Regions from separate parts of the Bradyrhizobium sp. LVM 105 genome, predicted to be linked through region 2. Evidence: predicted binding sites of a transcription regulator. Region 2 holds the regulator's gene; the other holds the start of a gene.
The links. Region 2 encodes PhoB, which activates phosphate uptake and scavenging genes when phosphate is short. Its sites were predicted from a motif close to TGTCATNNANCTGTCAT; they were not measured.
Positions count from the first base shown of each region.

Region 1: the regulator PhoB is predicted to act here: its motif matches at 6,599-6,615, upstream of phnF (phosphonate metabolism transcriptional regulator PhnF).

Region 1 is NZ_QZMV01000012.1:150,192-158,958, reverse strand. It holds gene D6B98_RS28235 (pyridoxamine 5'-phosphate oxidase family protein) at 1-153, opposite strand, end outside; gene phnN (phosphonate metabolism protein/1,5-bisphosphokinase (PRPP-forming) PhnN) at 178-774, opposite strand; gene D6B98_RS28225 (alpha-D-ribose 1-methylphosphonate 5-triphosphate diphosphatase) at 771-1,928, opposite strand; gene phnL (phosphonate C-P lyase system protein PhnL) at 1,940-2,638, opposite strand; gene phnK (phosphonate C-P lyase system protein PhnK) at 2,661-3,458, opposite strand; gene D6B98_RS28210 (alpha-D-ribose 1-methylphosphonate 5-phosphate C-P-lyase PhnJ) at 3,451-4,347, opposite strand; gene D6B98_RS28205 (carbon-phosphorus lyase complex subunit) at 4,344-5,447, opposite strand; gene phnH (phosphonate C-P lyase system protein PhnH) at 5,451-6,059, opposite strand; gene phnG (phosphonate C-P lyase system protein PhnG) at 6,064-6,528, opposite strand; gene phnF (phosphonate metabolism transcriptional regulator PhnF) at 6,650-7,378, shown strand; gene phnE (phosphonate ABC transporter, permease protein PhnE) at 7,514-8,359, opposite strand; gene phnE (phosphonate ABC transporter, permease protein PhnE) at 8,356-8,767, opposite strand, start outside.
Region 2 is NZ_QZMV01000003.1:604,514-613,280, forward strand. It holds gene D6B98_RS12350 (ATP-binding protein) at 1-1,160, shown strand, start outside; gene pstS (phosphate ABC transporter substrate-binding protein PstS) at 1,305-2,318, shown strand; gene pstC (phosphate ABC transporter permease subunit PstC) at 2,494-3,483, shown strand; gene pstA (phosphate ABC transporter permease PstA) at 3,488-4,333, shown strand; gene pstB (phosphate ABC transporter ATP-binding protein PstB) at 4,330-5,151, shown strand; gene phoU (phosphate signaling complex protein PhoU) at 5,163-5,879, shown strand; gene phoB (phosphate regulon transcriptional regulator PhoB) at 5,894-6,607, shown strand; gene D6B98_RS12385 (GcrA family cell cycle regulator) at 6,844-7,353, opposite strand; gene D6B98_RS12390 (aspartate aminotransferase family protein) at 7,812-8,767, shown strand, end outside.

The sequences.
Region 1 (8,767 bases), on a different contig from region 2:
CTCGGGGCCGATGGTGGCGAGCGCGGCGAACGGGGCCTTCTCGACGAAGACGCGATAGAGCGGCGTGACGTGGTCGGCGACTTTCACGGTCGAGGCGTCGTTGGTGACGCCGTAGATGGCCTCTAGCTGCTCGACCGTTTCGATCACCGACATTCCGTTCTCTCCGTGGTGGACCGGCTATTCTCGCCGGCCTTCGTTCCTGACGACGCGCACGAGCTCGCGGCTGTGATCCTCCGCGCTGCCGGCGTTGAGGATGGTGACATCGGCCTGCGCTGTCGCGTCGTCGATGCTGCGGGTGAGACGTTGTGCGATGTTGCCATCGCTCTGCCGCGCCCGCGCGGCAAGTCGCCGTGCCAGCACCTCCGGCGGCGCCGTGATCGCGACCACTAAGACATTTGCGTAAGCTTGGCGCAACGCGCCGATCACCGTGCGCGAGACGTTGGCGACGACCGTTCGTCCGGCGCGGATATGGTCGTTGATCTCGCGCGGCAGCGCATAGGAATGTCCGTGCGCGTCCCAGTGCACGGCGAAGTCACCATGATCCCGCGCACGGTCGAATTCGTCGGGACTTATCGCGATATTGTCTTCATCGGGCGATGACGCACGCGTCACGATACGGCGCGGAAACAAAACGCTGGGATCATCGGCGCAGGCCGCCTGCGCCAGGCGCAGCAGCGTGTCCTTGCCGGCGCCGCTGGGGCCGACCACGAGCACGAGCCGGCCGGGGCCGATCGCGCCCGCCTCGCCCTCGGCCGTGGTCGCCGTCTCGCTCATGCGACGCGGTGTCCCTCGCGCCAGACGCTGCGGACGACGGGAATGTGGCCTGCAACATGCACGCGGATCAGATCGGCGCGCTTGCCGGTCGCGACCTCGCCGCGATCGGTGAGGCCGACCGCCTCGGCGGGCGCCTTCGTCACCGTGCGGATCGCCGCCGGAAGGCTGATGCCGGGCACATGCTCGGGCAATTGCAGCGCGCCCATCAGGAGGCTCGACGGGATGTAGTCCGACGACAGGATGTCGAGCAGGCCTTCCCGGGCGAGATCGACCGCGGCGATGTTGCCGGAATGCGAGCCGCCGCGCACGACGTTCGGCGCGCCCATCAGGATGTCGATACCGGCCTGATGCAGGGCACGCGCGGCTTCCAGCGTGGTCGGGAATTCCGCGACCGAGATGCGGTCGCGCACGGCATCCGCGACGTTCTCCTCGGTGGTGTCGTCGTGGCTCGCGAGCGGGATGTTGTACCGATGCGCCAGCGCCACGATCTCGCGCATATTGGTTGCGGCGTATTGCTTCTGGTACTCGAAGCGCTTGGCGAACAGCTCGTCGAGCTCGGCATCGGTCTTGCCGCCGCCCTTGCCGCGATAATAATCGCGCAGCTTGACCTCGTCGCGGAACTGGCGCTGGCCGGGGGTGTGATCCATCAGCGACATCAGCTTGACGTCGGGGCGGTCGATCAGCTCCCTGGCCTCCTCCACCACGCTCGGCATCGGGATCTCGCAGCGCAGGTGCAGGAAGTGGTCGGCGCGCAGCAGGCTGGCATCGCGCGCGGTCGTGATCGCGGCGGCCAGCACGCCGGCGCGGCCGTCGACCTCCTCGGCGCCGTCCTCGCGCCAGACCCGGAGCGAGTCGAACACGGTGGTGATGCCTGATGTGGCGAGCTGACCGTCATAGGAGACCACGGCGGCGACCGGATTCCAGAACACCTTTGGCCGCGGCACGTAATGGGCTTCGAGATGGTCGGTGTGAAGCTCGATCAGGCCCGGCATGATGAGGTCGCCGCCGACATCCTCGGCCCCTGCGGGCGCCCGGCCCTCGCCGATCTCGGCAATGCGGCCATCGGCAAGAGCAAGCCAGCCCTGCTCGATCACCCGGTCGGCCAGCACGATCCTGGCGTTGGCGATCACAATGTCCTTCGGCTTGGCGTTCATTTCCATGTCCCTCAGGCCGCCGCGGCAAAGCTGGTGACGTCGACGATGCGGTCGGCAATCAGATGACGGATTTCGTCGTCATGGACAATGGCAACCATGGCGACGCCCCGGCGCTTCTTCTCGGCGATCAGCTCGACCACCACGGTGCGGTTGGCGGCGTCGAGCGAGGCGGTCGGCTCGTCCAGCAGCAGGATCGGCAGATCCGAGATGAAGCCGCGCGCGATGTTGACGCGCTGCTGCTCGCCGCCGGAGAAGGTCGCGGGCGGCAGCCGCCACAGCCGCTCGGGGATGTTGAGGCGATGCAGCAACTCGCCGGCGCGAGCCTGCGCGTCGGCGCGGGCCGTGCCGTTCACGATCAGCGGCTCGGCGACGACGTCGATGGTGGCAACGCGCGGCACCGCCCGCAGGAACTGGCTGACATAGCCGATGGTGGCGCGGCGGACGTTGAGCACCTGGCGCGGCTCGGCGCTGGCGAGATCGATCAGCGCGCCGCGATGGCGGATGCCGATCCGGCCGCTGTCGCAGCGGTAATTGCCGAAGATCATCTTCAGGATCGACGACTTGCCGGCGCCCGACGGACCCGACAGCACGACGCACTCGCCCGGATTGACCTTGAAGGTCACGCCGCGCACGACCGGCAGCTCGATGCCGCCCTGCAGGTGCATCGTGAAGGTCTTGTTGGCGTCGGCGATATCGATCATGGCGGTCATTGCAGAACTCATATCGAAAGGCTCATGGCGGCAGAATCGAGGAGACGAGGAGTTGTGTATAGGGCTCGCGGGGGTCGTCGAGCACCTGGTCGGTGAGACCGGTCTCGATAACCCTGCCGCCCTTCATCACCATCACCCTGTGAGACAGGAGCCGCGCGACCGCAAGATCGTGGGTGACGATGATGACGGCCAAGTGGAGCTCGGCGACGAGGCTACGCAGGAGATCAAGCAGGCGGGCCTGCACGGAGACATCGAGGCCGCCGGTCGGCTCGTCCATGAACACCAGCCGCGGCTCGGTGACGAGGTTGCGTGCGATCTGGAGGCGCTGGCGCATGCCGCCGGAATAGGTGCGCGGCGCATCGTCGATGCGTGCGACGTCGATCTCGACGCGGGTCAGCCAGTCCGACGCGGTATCGCGGATGCGGCCATAATGGTTCCAACCCACCGCCATCAGGCGCTCGCCGACATTGGCGCCGGCCGAGACCGCCATGCGCAGGCCCTGCGCGGGATCCTGGTGCACGAAGCCCCAATCGGTGCGGAACAGGAAGCGGCGCTCGGCCTCGCCCAGCGTGGCGAGATCGCGCGTGACACCGTCGCGCATGCGGTAGGAGACGTGGCCGCCGCTGGCCGCGAGCTGGCCCGACAGGAGCTGAAGCAGCGTCGACTTGCCCGAGCCGGATTCGCCGACGATCGCCAGCACCTCGCCGGGATAGAGCGCGAACGAGACGTCGCGGCACGCGGCGATGCGGCCGAAGGACTTGCTGAGGGACGTCGCGACCAGCAGCGGCTCGTCGTTCTCGTGCAGGTCTGGATCAGCCATTCGCGCCTCCTTGCGCCTTGTCCTTGTACGGCGCGGCGCTGAGGCTGCCGTGGTGGCCCGCGGCCTGCCGGCCCTCGCAATAATCGGTGTCCGAGCAGACGAACATGCGGCTGCCCTTGTCGTCGGTGACGATCTCGTCGAGATAGGAATTCTCTGCGCCGCACAGCGCGCAGGGCGCGTTGAAGCGATAGGGCTCGAACGGGTGATCCTCGAAATCGAGCGACACCACCTGCGTATAAGGCGGAATCGCATAGATGCGCTTCTCGCGGCCGGCCCCGAACAATTGCAGCGCCGGGCAATTGTCCATCTTGGGATTGTCGAATTTCGGCGTCGGCGACGGGTCCATTACGTAGCGCGCGTTCACCTTCACCGGATAGGCATAGGCGGTCGCGATGTGGCCGAAGCGGGCGATGTCCTCATAGAGCTTCACATGCATCAGGCCGTATTCGGCCAGCGCGTGCATGCGCCGCGTCTCGGTCTCGCGCGGCTCGAGGAAGCGCAGCGGCTCCGGAATCGGCACCTGATAGACCAGCACCTGGTTCTCGCTCAGCGCCGCCTCCGGGATGCGGTGACGGGTCTGGATCACGGTCGCCTCCTCCGTCGCGGTCGTGGTGGCGACGCCCGCGGTCTTGGCGAAGAATTTGCGGATCGAGATCGCGTTGGTGGTGTCGTCGGAACCCTGGTCGATCACCTTCAGCACGTCGGCAGGACCGAGGATCGCGGCGGTGACCTGCACGCCGCCGGTGCCCCAGCCATAGGGCATCGGCATTTCGCGGCTGGCGAACGGCACCTGATAGCCGGGGATCGCGATCGCCTTGAGGATGGCGCGGCGGATCATCCGCTTGGTCTGCTCGTCGAGATAGGCGAAATTGTAGGCCGGCGCGTTCATTCCGCGGCCTCCTTCATGGCTTCGGGCGCTTGGGCATCCGCGAACTCCCGACGCAGCTTGCGCAGCAGGCCGAGCTCGGACTGGAAGTCGACATAATGCGGCAGCTTGAGGTGCTCGACGAAGCCCGTCGCCTGGACGTTGTCCGAATGCGACATCACGAACTCCTCGTCCTGCGCCGGGGCACGCACCTCCTCACCGAGCTCGCGGGCGCGCAATGCGCGATCGACCAGGGCCATCGACATGGTCTTGCGCTCGCTCTGGCCGAAGGCGAGGCCATAGCCGCGGGTGAAGCACGGCGCTTCGGTCGCGGAGCCCTTGAACTGGTTGACCATCTGGCATTCGGTGAGCTCGATCGCGCCCAGCGGCACGGCGAAGCCGGCGTCCTCCGCGAAGAACTCCACCTCGACCTCGCCGAAGCGGATTTCGCCGGCGAACGGATGGTTGCGGCCATAGCCGCGCTGGGTGGAATAGCCCATCGCCAACAGAAACCCTTCGTCGCCGCGCGCCAGATTCTGCAGCCGCAGGTCGCGGTTCGCCGGAAAATTCAGCGGCTCGCGGGTGAGATCGCCGACGCTGGCGCCGTCCTCGGCCTGGGGCGAGGATTCGATCAAGCCGTCGCGGCCGAGAATGTCCGTCACGCGCGGCGTCGGCGCCGTGGAGGCATCGGCCGTGGCCGGCGCCTCCGGCGCAAAGCCTTGCGCGAGCGAGGGATCGAGCAGGCGGTGGGTATAGTCGAAGGTCGGCCCGAGAATTTGGCCACCGGGAATGTCCTTGAAGGTCGAGGACACCCGCCGCTGCACCCGCATGGCGCCGGTGTCGACCGGCTCGCTGGCGCCGAAACGCGGCAGCGTGGCGCGGAAGGCGCGGACCAGGAAGATCGCCTCGATCAGATCGCCGCGCGCCTGCTTGATCGCAAGCGCCGCGAGCTCGCGATCGTACAGCGAGCCTTCGCTCATGACGCGGTCCACGGCGAGGCCGAGCTGTTCCGAGATCTGGTCGAGCGTGACCTCCGGAACGCCGTGGTCGCCGCGCCGCTTGTGGGCGAGCAGGCGATGGGCGTTCTCGATGGCGCGTTCGCCGCCCTTGACTGCGACATACATGCTTCAGCTTCCCTTGCTCACGACACGCGTGGTGCGGGGGATCGCGACCACGGCGTCATCGGCGACCAGCACGACATCGATGCCGCGCGGAAACAGCGGCTCGTTGAACCGCAGGCGCTCGAACAGGTCGAACGGCTTGATCGACGCCTGGAGCGTCGCGGCACCGTCGATGCCGGGCCCGCGCAGCTCGAAGCTGCGACCCGCGTCGAGGCTCTCCACCTGGAGGATGATAGTGGTGGAGCGATCCGGATATTCGCTGGTGCCGAGCGCGAAGCGTTCGAGCGGCGGAAGCGCGGCGCCGTCGCCAATCAGCGCAAAGCTCGCGATCGAGCTATCCTGCACCACCGGCGCGCCGGTGTGGAATTTCAGCCATTTGACCACGTCCGGGCTCGCCGCCATCCGCGCATCGAGCCAGAGCGGCGTGTCGTGGTCGAACAGCGTCAGCGCGATCGCGGCGGTGCCGCGCATCATCGGACCGGGCGCCCCCGCGCCCGGCACGATGGGCCGGACCGAGCCCGGCCGCGCCATCGCGTCCATCACCGAGCGAAAGGTCGATTGCGCCGACAGCACCTTGTCGGCGAACCCCGGCGGCAATTCCGCAATCGTGGTCATGATCTCACCCCTCACCGCGCACCATGGTGTAGAAATCAACCTTAGTCGCGGCGGTCTCGGCCGCGGCCTGCTGGCGGCGAATCATAAGCTGCTCGCGCAACGGCGCGATTACATCCCGCTCCACCGCGCCGCCGAAATCACGGGACTGCACCAGCGCATCGCACAGCGCGATCAGCCGCGCCTTCTCACTGTTCCGCCCGAGCGTATAGCCGAACCCGACCTCGCCGCTCGCAAGCCGCACGGCCGCGCGCGACACCGTGGCCTCGCCGAGATTGAACGGCGCACCGTCGCCGCCGACCCGGCCGCGCAGCATGACGAGGCCGTTCTCCGGCGCGCGCAGATCCTGATGCTCCGGAAGAGCGAAGTCGCGGAGGCGGGCGGCGATCTCGCCCGCCTCCGCGTGCGCCAGCACGGCCATGGCGGCCTTGCGCTGGGCTTGCTGGTTGTCGTGCTGGGTCACCCGATTCACCGAACCTTTGGACAGAACTTGCCCGCGCCGAAGTTGTCTATGATAATAGACAACTTCATACGGGAGCGCCATGACTGTTTCGTGACAAAGCCGTGATTTCTGGGCTAGGCTGACCGGCGATATGAGCATGCAAGACACTGCATCGTCCGGCGTCGCGCTGTGGCGCCTCGTTGCCGACGGCATCGAGCGCGGCATCGCCGACGGCCGCTTCGCGGCCGGCGACAAATTGCCGGGCGAGATGGAGATCGCCGAAACCTATCGCGTCAACCGCCACACCGTGCGGCGCGCGCTGGCAGCCCTCGCCGAGCGCGGCCTGGTGCGCGCCGAGCGCGGCAGCGGCACCTATGTCGAAGCGCAGAAGCTCGCCTACCCCCTACGCTCGCGCACCCGTTTCTCGGAGATCGTCGGGGCCGGCGGCCGCGAGCCGCGCGGCCAGTTGATCGAGGCTTCCGAGGATGTCGCCACCCGCGAGCTGGCGCGCGAGCTGGGCTTGAAAGCCGGCGCGCCCCTGGTGCGGATCGAGGCGATCCGCCTTGCCGACCGCACCCCGATCTGCGTCTCCACCACCTGGCTGTCGGCCGAGCTGTTTCCGGATGCGGGCGCCGTGTTCGCGGCGACGCGCTCGATGACGAAGCTGCTCGCGCATTACGGCGTGCGCGACTATCGCCGCGGCGCGACCCGGATCACCGCCGGCATCGTGGACGCAACCGACGCGGCACGGCTGGATCTCGCGCTGGGACGCCCGATCCTGGTGGTGGACGCCACCGACCACGATCTCCAGGGCCAGCCGCTGATGACCAAGCACTCGCGCTTCGCGGCGGAGCGGGTGGAGTTTCTGGTGGAGTCGTAGGGGCCCTCTCCGAGAAACGGGACTCGTAGGGTGGGCAAAGCGCAGCGTGCCCACGACTTTGATCATGTCGGAGAAAGTTCGTGGGCACGGCGCTGACGCGCCTTTGCCCACCAGACGGCGCTACGGCACCGACGGTCAGGCGACAGCTCGCTTGCCAATGATCGCAAAGCGCAGCTTGCCCGAGATGAAATCGATCGCGGCGACCGCGACCAGGATCATCAGGATCAGGAACGACACTCTCTGCCATTCCAGCACGCGGATCTGCTCGGCGAGCTGGAGGCCGATGCCGCCGGCGCCGACGATGCCGATGATGGTGGCCGAACGCGTGTTGGATTCGATGAAATAGAGCACCTGGCCGGCGATGACGGGCAGCACCTGCGGCAACAGGCCGAAGCGGATCTCGTGCAGCGCGCTGCCGCCGGAGGCGCGGATGCCCTCGACCTGCTTCTGGTCAGCGCCTTCGATCGCTTCCGAGAACAGCTTGCCGAAGGCGCCGAAATCCGACACCGCGATGGCGAGCACGCCGGCGAACGGGCCGAGCCCGACCACGTTGATCCACACCAGCGCCCAGATCAGGGTGTCGACGCCGCGGATCGAATCCAGCACGCGGCGAATGGGAAAACGCAGGATGCTCGACGGCACCACGTTGCGCGCGGCGAGCAGGCTGACCGGAAGCGCGAACAGTGCGGCGAGGGTCGTGCCCAGCAGCGCGATCGACAGCGTCTCGCCGAGCGCCTTGAGATAGACCGGCAGCGAGGAGCCGGGATCGGGCGGGATCATCATCAATGTGATCCAGCCCAGCTGGCTGAGGCCGGCCAAGAACCGCGACGGCGAGAAGTCGAGATCGACGAGGCCGTAGATCAGGATCGCGAACGCTGCGACGATCATCGCCGGCATCGCGAGCCGCGCTGAGGCCGGCCGGTCGAACACGTCGGGGTAGCGCGCGCGAAGCTCTCGCGGATCGACCTCGTGCGGCGTCACGTCCGCGCCTCCTTGCCGAACAGGCGGCCGCGCAGCCAGCCCGTGGTGATGTCGATGATGAAGACGGTGATTATGATGGTGAGCAGGATGGCGCTGACGTCCGAATAGTAGAATTTGCGAATGGCGACGACGAGCTCCTGGCCGATGCCGCCGGCGCCGACGAATCCCATCACCGAGGCTTCGCGCACATTGATCTCGAAGCGCAGCAGCGCGTAGCTGGCATAGCCCGCGGTCACCTGCGGCACGACGGCGAAGCGCATGCAGGCGAGCCAGCTTGCGCCGGTCGATCGGATGCCCTCGACCGGCTTCATGTCGGCGTTCTCGACGATCTCCGAGAACAGCTTGCCGAGCGCGCCGGTGGAATGGATCGCGATCGCGAGCACGCCGGCCATCGGACCCAGCCCGAAC
Region 2 (8,767 bases):
CGATCGTATTCCTCTGCATCGCCGCCGCTGCGCTGATCCCGTGGCGCCTGCATGATCCCGCCGCTTCGCGTGACGACGTCGGGCGCATCAATCCGGTCGAGAGCGCGGCGGTGGCTGCGGTGGTGGCCGGCATGCCGGATCCGGCGGTGCTGCTCGACCGCGCCGGCCGCGTCATCCACCTCAATGCCGCCGCCGCCCAGCTCGCGCCGGCGCTGCGCAGGAACGAGCTCGCCCAGTTCGCGCTGCGCTCGCCGGAGATCATCACGGCGCTGCGCGAGGCGATCGCGACCACCGAGCCGCGGCGCGCGACCTATCTCGATCATGTCCCGGTCGATCGCTGGATGGAGCTCATGATCACGCCGGTGCCGGTGCCGACCAGCTTCGGCGGCGCCGACAAATGCATGCTGATGACCTTCCACGACCAGACTCCGCTGCGCCGGGTCGAGGAGATGCGCGCCGACTTCGTCGCCAATGCCAGCCACGAGCTGCGCACGCCGCTGGCCGCGCTGTCGGGCTTCATCGACACGCTGCAGGGGCAGGCCAAGGACGATCCCAAGGCGCGCGAGCGCTTCCTCGGCATCATGCACAACCAGGCCACGCGCATGGCGCGCCTGATCGACGATCTGTTGTCGCTGTCGCGGGTCGAGCTGTCGGCCCATGTCCGGCCCGACACCCTGGTCGACCTCTTGCCGATCATCCGCCAGGTCGCCGACGGGCTCGAGCCGCTGGCGCGCGAGCGCCAGGTCGAGGTCGAGATCCATTTGCCGGATAGCCCGGTGATGATCGCCGGCGACCGCGAGGAGCTGCTCCGCCTGTTCGAGAACCTGATCGAGAACGCCCTCAAATACGGCGCCTCCGGCGGACGCGTCATCGTGTCGCTGACCTCGGCCGCGGCCCCTGACGGAACTCAGGAAATCCGGATCATGGTCCGCGATTTCGGCCCCGGCATCGCACCCGAGCACCTGCCGCGGCTGACCGAGCGGTTCTACCGCGTGGACGTCGGCGACAGTCGCTCGCAGGGCGGCACCGGCCTCGGATTATCGCTGGTGAAACATATTCTTAACCGCCATCGCGGCCGGCTCCTGATCGAAAGCGTGCCCAAGCAGGGCGCCACTTTCACCGCCTGTTTTCCCCAAATCAGGACTTCCGAGGCGACCTGAAATCCAAGCAATATCAATTGCTTGCCATTGTCATCCGACTGTCACGAAACCTTCGTAAAAGCACAGCCGACCGCTCCTAAACGGGCGGCGCGGGGAGCGCGATCGGGCGCGGATTGCGCTTCGCTCCCCTGTATGGAGACCAGCATGAATTTCCTCAAGACGATGGTCGCTGCCGGCTTGGTCGCCGCATCGACGACGGTGGCGCTTGCCGCCGACATCACGGGCGCCGGCGCGACGTTCCCGTTCCCGATCTATTCGAAGTGGGCTGACGCCTACAAAAAGGAAACCGGCAACGGACTGAACTACCAGTCGATCGGCTCCGGCGGCGGCATCAAGCAGATCCAGGCCAAGACCGTGACCTTCGGCGCCACCGATGCGCCGCTCAAGGCCGAGCAGCTCGAGAAGGACGGCCTCGTGCAATGGCCGATGGTGATGGGCGCCATCGTCCCCGTCGTCAATCTCGAGGGCGTGAAGCCGGGCGAACTGCTGTTCGACGGCCAGACGCTGGCCAATATCTATCTCGGCAAGATCACCAAGTGGGACGACGCCGCGATCAAGAAGCTCAATCCGAACCTGAAGCTGCCGTCGGACGCGATCACCGTGGTCCGCCGTTCGGACGGCTCGGGCACCACCTTCAACTTCACCAACTACCTCTCCAAGGCCAGCGCGGATTGGAAGAGCAAGGTCGGCGAGGGCACCGCGGTCGAGTGGCCGGTCGGCGTCGGCGCCAAGGGCAACGAAGGCGTGTCAGGCAATATCGGCCAGACCAAGAACTCGATCGGCTATGTCGAATACGCCTATGCCAAGCAGAACAAGCTGACCTACGCCGGCCTCGTCAACAAGGCGGGCAAGCCGGTGCAGCCGACCGTCGAAGCATTCCAGGCGGCCGCCTCCAACGCCGACTGGGCCAAGGCGCCCGGCTATTACGTCATCCTGACCGAGCAGCCGGGCGAGAAGTCCTGGCCGATCACGGCGGCGACCTTCATCCTCATGCACAAGGATGCCACCGACAAGGCGGCCTCGCAGGAAGCCATCAAGTTCTTCCGCTGGGCCTTCAAGAACGGCGGCAAGGCGGCCGAGGAACTCGACTACATCCCGATGCCGGACAGCGTCGTCCAGCAGATCGAGAAGACTTGGGCTGCCGAGATCAAGAGCTGAGACCATCAGCTCTCGTGTCCCGGACGCGGCGCAGCACGCAAGTGCTGCTCCGCAGAGCCGGGACCACAAGAACTGGGCCCCGGATCAGCGGCGCACCGCTGCGCGCTGCACCGCATCCGGGGCACGAGACCAATAAAAAGTGTATTCTTTGGTACAGGGGATCGGCGTGGCAGAAATGGCCGTTCAGAGCGATGTGATCGACGACGCCGGACCGTATGACCGCGCCAAGGCCTTGAGCGCGTTCAAGCTCGGCGACGTCACCTTCTACTGGATCACGCGGTTGTCCGCGATCTCGGTGCTGCTCATTCTCGGCGGCATCATCATCTCGCTGATCGTCGGCGCGTTCCCGGCGATCAAGGAATACGGCCTCTCCTTCCTCTGGACGCAGCGCTGGGCGCCGTCGGCCGATCCGCCCGTGCTCGGCGCGCTCGGACCGATGTACGGCACGCTCGTCACCTCCTTCATCGCGATGCTGATCGCCATTCCCGTCGGCCTCGGCATCGCCATCTTCCTCACCGAGCTCTGCCCGCAATGGCTGCGCCGCCCGATCGGCATGGCGGTCGAGCTGCTCGCCGGCATCCCATCGATCATCTACGGCATGTGGGGCTTCTTCGTGCTGGGCCCGTTCCTGGCCAACACCTTCCAGCCCTTTATGATCAGGGTCTTCGACGGCGTCCCGGTGCTGGGCGCGATCTTCGCAGGTCCCCCGTCCTATCTCAGCCTGTTCAACGCCGCGCTGATCCTCGCCATCATGGTGCTGCCCTTCATCACCTCGATCTCGGTCGACGTGTTCAAGACGGTGCCGCCGGTCCTGAAGGAAGCCGCCTACGGCGTCGGCTGCACCACCTGGGAAGTCGTCCGCAGCGTGGTGATCCCCTACACCCGCGTCGGCATCATCGGCGGCGTCATGCTGGCGCTGGGCCGCGCGCTCGGCGAGACCATGGCGGTGACCTTCATCATCGGCAACTCGTTCCGGATCTCCTCCTCGATCTTCGCCCCGGGTACCACGATCTCGGCGGCGATCGCGTCCGAGTTCGCCGAGAGCGACGGCCTGCATCAGTCCGGCCTGATCCTGCTCGGCCTGCTGCTGTTCGTGCTGACATTCTTCGTGCTCGCGGCCGCGCGGCTGATGCTGATGCGGCTGGAAACCAAGGCCGGGAAGTGAAGCCATGAACCCGATCTATGCACGCCGCCGCCGCTGGGACATCGTCATCCGCGGCCTCTGCATCGCCGCCGCCGCCTTCGGCGTCACCTGGCTCGCGCTGATCCTGGTCACGCTGCTCTACAACGGCATCAGCGGCCTGAACCTGGAGCTATTCACCGCGGACACGCCGCCTCCGGGCTCGACCGACGGCGGCCTGCGCAATGCCATCGTCGGCTCGATCATCATGACCGCGATCGGCGTCGGCATCGGCGCGCCGCTCGGCCTGTTCGCCGGTACCTACCTCGCCGAGTACGGCCGCAACGACAAGCTGACCTCGGTGATCCGCTTCATCAACGACATCCTGCTCTCGGCGCCTTCGATCATCATCGGCCTGTTCATCTACGGCGCGGTGGTGGTGCCGATGCGGGGCTTCTCGGCGATCGCGGGCGCGCTGGCGCTCGCCGTGATCGTGATCCCGGTCGTGGTGCGCACCACGGAGGACATGCTGCTGCTGGTGCCGAACCCGCTGCGTGAAGCCGCCAGCGCACTCGGCCTGCCGCGCTCGCTGGTGATCAAGCGCATCGCCTACCGCGCGGCCCGCTCCGGCCTCATCACCGGCGTGCTGCTCGCCACCGCCCGCGTCGCCGGCGAGACCGCGCCGCTGCTGTTCACCGCGCTGTCCAACCAGTTCTTCAGCCTCGGCCTGGACAAGACGATGGCCAACCTGCCGGTGACCATCAACAACTTCGTGCAGAGCCCCTACGCCTATTGGAAGCAGCTCGCCTGGAGCGGTGCGCTGCTGATCACCCTGACTGTGCTTGCCCTGAATATTGGCGCCCGCATCCTTGGTGCCGAGAGGACCGCAAAATGAGTGAAATGTCTGTTTCCGTCAGCGCGCCGAGCGTTCATCCCGGCTCGCAGCCGCTGCCTGAGGCGCCTGCCAAGGTCACCGCGCGCAACCTGAATTTCTACTACGGTGAGCACCACGCGCTGAAGAACATCAATCTGGCGCTCGGCACCAACCGCGTCACGGCCTTCATCGGCCCGTCCGGCTGCGGCAAGTCGACCCTGCTGCGCATCTTCAACCGGATGTACGACCTCTATCCGGGGCAGCGCGCCACCGGCCAGCTGCTGCTCGACCACACCAACATCCTCGATCCCAAGCTCGACCTCAACCTGCTGCGCGCCCGGGTCGGCATGGTGTTCCAGAAGCCGACGCCGTTTCCGATGACGATCTACGAGAACATCGCTTTCGGCATCCGCCTCTACGAGAAGATCTCGAAGTCCGAGATGGACGACCGCGTCGAGAAGGCGCTGCGCGGCGGCGCGCTGTGGAACGAGGTCAAGGACAAGCTCAACGCCTCCGGCCTGTCGCTCTCCGGCGGCCAGCAGCAGCGCCTCTGCATCGCCCGCACCGTCGCGGTGCGGCCCGAGGTGATCCTGTTCGACGAGCCGTGCTCGGCGCTCGACCCGATCTCGACCGCCAAGGTCGAGGAGCTGATCCAGGAATTGTCCGAGAACTACACGATCGCGATCGTCACCCACAACATGCAGCAGGCGGCGCGCGTCTCCGACAAGACCGCCTTCATGTATCTCGGCGAGCTGATCGAGTTCGACGACACCAGCAAGATCTTCACGTCGCCGACCGACCGGCGGACGCAGGACTACATCACCGGCCGGTTCGGCTGAGGAGACGCAATATGGGTACTGAACATACCGCAAAGGCCTTTGACACCGACCTCCAGGAGCTCACCCGCCTGGTCGCCGAGATGGGCGGGATCGCCGAGCGCATGATCGTCGATTCCGTCGATGCGCTGATCCGTCGCGATGTCGCGCTCGGCCAGCGCGTCGTCGCCATCGACGCCGATCTCGACGCGCTGCAGAAGCGCATCGAGGAGCGCGCCGTGCTCACCATCGCCCGCCGCCAGCCGATGGCGGTGGACCTGCGCGAGATCGTCGGCGCCATGCGGGTTGCGACCGATCTCGAGCGCATCGGCGACCTCGCCAAGAACATGGGCAAGCGCGTCGCCGCGCTGGAGACCGACTTCCATCCGCTCAAGCTGTTCCGCGGCCTGGAGCACATGACCGACCTGGTGCAGCAGCAGGTCAAGTCGGTGCTCGACGCCTATGCCGCGCACGATCTGCCGGCGGCGATGGCGGTGTGGAAGGGCGACGAGGAAGTCGACGCGATCTGCACCTCGTTGTTCCGCGAGCTCCTCACCTACATGATGGAGGATCCGCGCAACATCTCGTTCTGCATCCATCTGATGTTCTGCGCCAAGAACATCGAGCGCATCGGCGACCACGCCACCAACATCGCCGAGACCGTGTTCTACATGATCGAGGGCCAGGCGATCACCGACAAGCGGCCGAAGGGCGACATGACGAACTTCGCCACGACGATCCCGAATACCTAAGGAGCGACGACACCATGGGCGCACGCATTATGGTGGTTGAGGACGAGGAAGCTCTCACCGAGCTGCTGCGTTACAACCTCGAAGGCGACGGCTATGACGTCGAGACGGTGATGCGCGGCGACGACGCCGACACCCGCCTCAAAGAGCACATTCCCGATCTGATCGTGCTCGATTGGATGCTGCCGGGCCTCTCCGGCATCGAGCTGTGCCGGCGCCTGCGCACCCGGCCCGAGACCAAGCAGCTGCCCATCATCATGCTCACCGCGCGCGGCGAGGAGAGCGAGCGGGTGCGGGGTCTTGCGACCGGCGCCGACGATTACATCGTCAAGCCGTTCTCGGTGCCGGAGCTGCTGGCGCGCGTGAAGGGCCTCTTGCGCCGCGCCAGTCCCGAGCGGCTCGCCACCGTGCTCGCCTATGGCGACATCGAGCTCGACCGTGACAAGCGCCGCGTCGCGCGCTCGGGCCGCCCGATCGATCTCGGCCCGACCGAATATCGCCTGCTGGAGTTCTTCCTGGAGCATCCCGGCCGGGTGTTCTCGCGTGAGCAGCTGCTCGACAGCGTCTGGGGCCGCGACATCTACATCGACGAGCGCACCGTCGACGTCCATATCGGCCGCCTGCGCAAGCTGCTCAATCTCGGCCGCGAGCAGGATCCGATCCGCACCGTCCGCGGCGCCGGCTACGCACTGGACGATCGCTTCGCCAAGGCGGAGCAGGCGTCGGGTTAGCAGGCGTTGGGTGTAGCGGCTGTAGCCGCACTCTCCGTGTCGTCCCGGACAAGCGTCAGCGCAGATCCGGGACCCATAACCACAGGACGTGGTTTGGCGAAGACTCGGAGTCACCATCTCGCGCAACAATTGCGCCCTGTGGTTATGGATCCCCGCGTTCGCGGGGATGACACCGAGTCATTGGAGCCGTCATCGTGTGACGGCTGCAGTCTAGGCGATCAGTTAATTCCGCGAGCTCACCGCGTGGGCTTCGCCGGTGCGCGGCGGCGATCGGCTGCCGGCTGATACGCCACGCGCGAGTGCTGGGCGCAATAGGGCAGGCCGGACAGCGCCTTGCCGCCGCAGAAGAAGAAATCCGGGCTCGAGGGATCGCCGACCGGCCAGTGGCAGGTCGCCTCGTTCAATTCGAGCAGCGACAGCCGCTGGCTCATCGGCACCACGTTGTCGTAGGTGACGGGCTCGGCCTCGATCTCGACCTCGAAGGCCTGCGCCAGCGCGGTGTTGCCGCGCGCGATGGGGCGGGTCACCCGCATCATGTGCTGGGCGGGACGCGCCTTGCGCGGCCGGGGCGCGGCCGACGAAGGGCTCTTGGCGCGGCCGGACAGGCCGAGCCTGTGCACTTTGCCGATCACGGCATTGCGGGTCACATTGCCGAGCTCTGCTGCGATCTGGCTGGCCGAAAGTCCGGCCTCCCAGAGCTTTTTCAGCTGCTCGACGCGATCGTCGGACCAGGTCAAAACCGTCATTGCACCCTTTCCCTCGCCGCGCGGCTGCCATCCTGGGGCCTTCGCAGCGATTGTCTAAGCCTTCAAAAACCCGTGCCGCCAGAATCCCTTAAGGCTCGCCGGGCGCGCTCAAGACGCCCGAACGTTTACGCCGGTACATGAGGACTTAAGGGATCAGAACTGCTGCACGAGATGTCGTATCTGACAGTCCAAACGCTACAATATGGCGTGACTCCCGCGCAAGAGTCCGCCGACTCGCGTCCACATGTTCCGTGGTGAAAAACCCGCAAAATCGGCACCGCAAGACTACGGATTCAGCGTTTCGCGGGGCTTTCCGGGCGGCATTGACACCCGTTTCACCAGGCCTAAGATGGTCGCGCGTGCCGCCCTTAAAAGGCGGCACGTTTCGTTTTCCGGGCCGGTCAATGGTGCGTTGCGCAAAGCACGCCTCACACCGTCCGCAACATCAAGTGGCCGTCATGACTAACAGCGCAGCCCCGCATTTGCTCCCCGTTTTCGCCAGGGCCAACCTCGGTTTCGAACGCGGCGAAGGCTGCTGGCTGATCGCGACCAATGGCGATCGCTATCTCGATTTCACCTCGGGCGTCGCCGTCAATGCGCTCGGCCATTGCCACCCGCATCTGATCAAGGCGTTGCAGGAGCAGGCGACGAAGCTGTGGCACATGTCGAACCTGTTCCAGAGCCCGGACGGCGAGAAGCTTGCTGCGCGCCTGTGCAACGAGAGTTTTGCCGACTTCGTGTTCTTCTGCAATTCCGGCGCCGAGGCGCTGGAGGGCGTGATCAAGCTGGTGCGCCATCATCACTTCTCCAAGGGGCATCCGGAACGTTACCGCATCATCACCTTCGAAGGCGCCTTCCACGGCCGCACGCTGGCGACGCTCGCTGCGACAGGCTCTGCAAAATATCTCGAAGGGTTCGGTCCGCCGATGGACGGCTTCGACCAGGTGCCGCATGGCGACCTCGACGCCGTCAAGAAGGCGATCGGCCCCGACACCGCCGGTATCCTGATCGAGCCGATCCAGGGCGAGGGCGGCGTGCGTTCGGCACCGCCCGCTTTCCTCAAGGCGTTGCGCCAGCTCTGCGACGAGAAGGGCCTGCTGCTCGCCTTCGACGAGGTGCAGACCGGCATGGGCCGTGCCGGCGATCTGTTCGCGTATCGGCGCACCGGCGTCACGCCTGACGTGATGTCGCTGGCGAAGGCGCTCGGCGGCGGCTTCCCGATCGGCGCCGTGCTGGCGAGCGCGGATGCGGCGGCCGGCATGGGCCCCGGCTCGCACGGCTCGACCTTCGGCGGCAATCCGCTGGCGATTTCCGCGGCCAACGCCGTGCTCGACGTCATGCTCAAGCCCGGCTTCTTCGACCACGTGCAGAAGATGTCGCTGCTGCTCAAGCAGAAGCTCGCTTCCGTGATCGA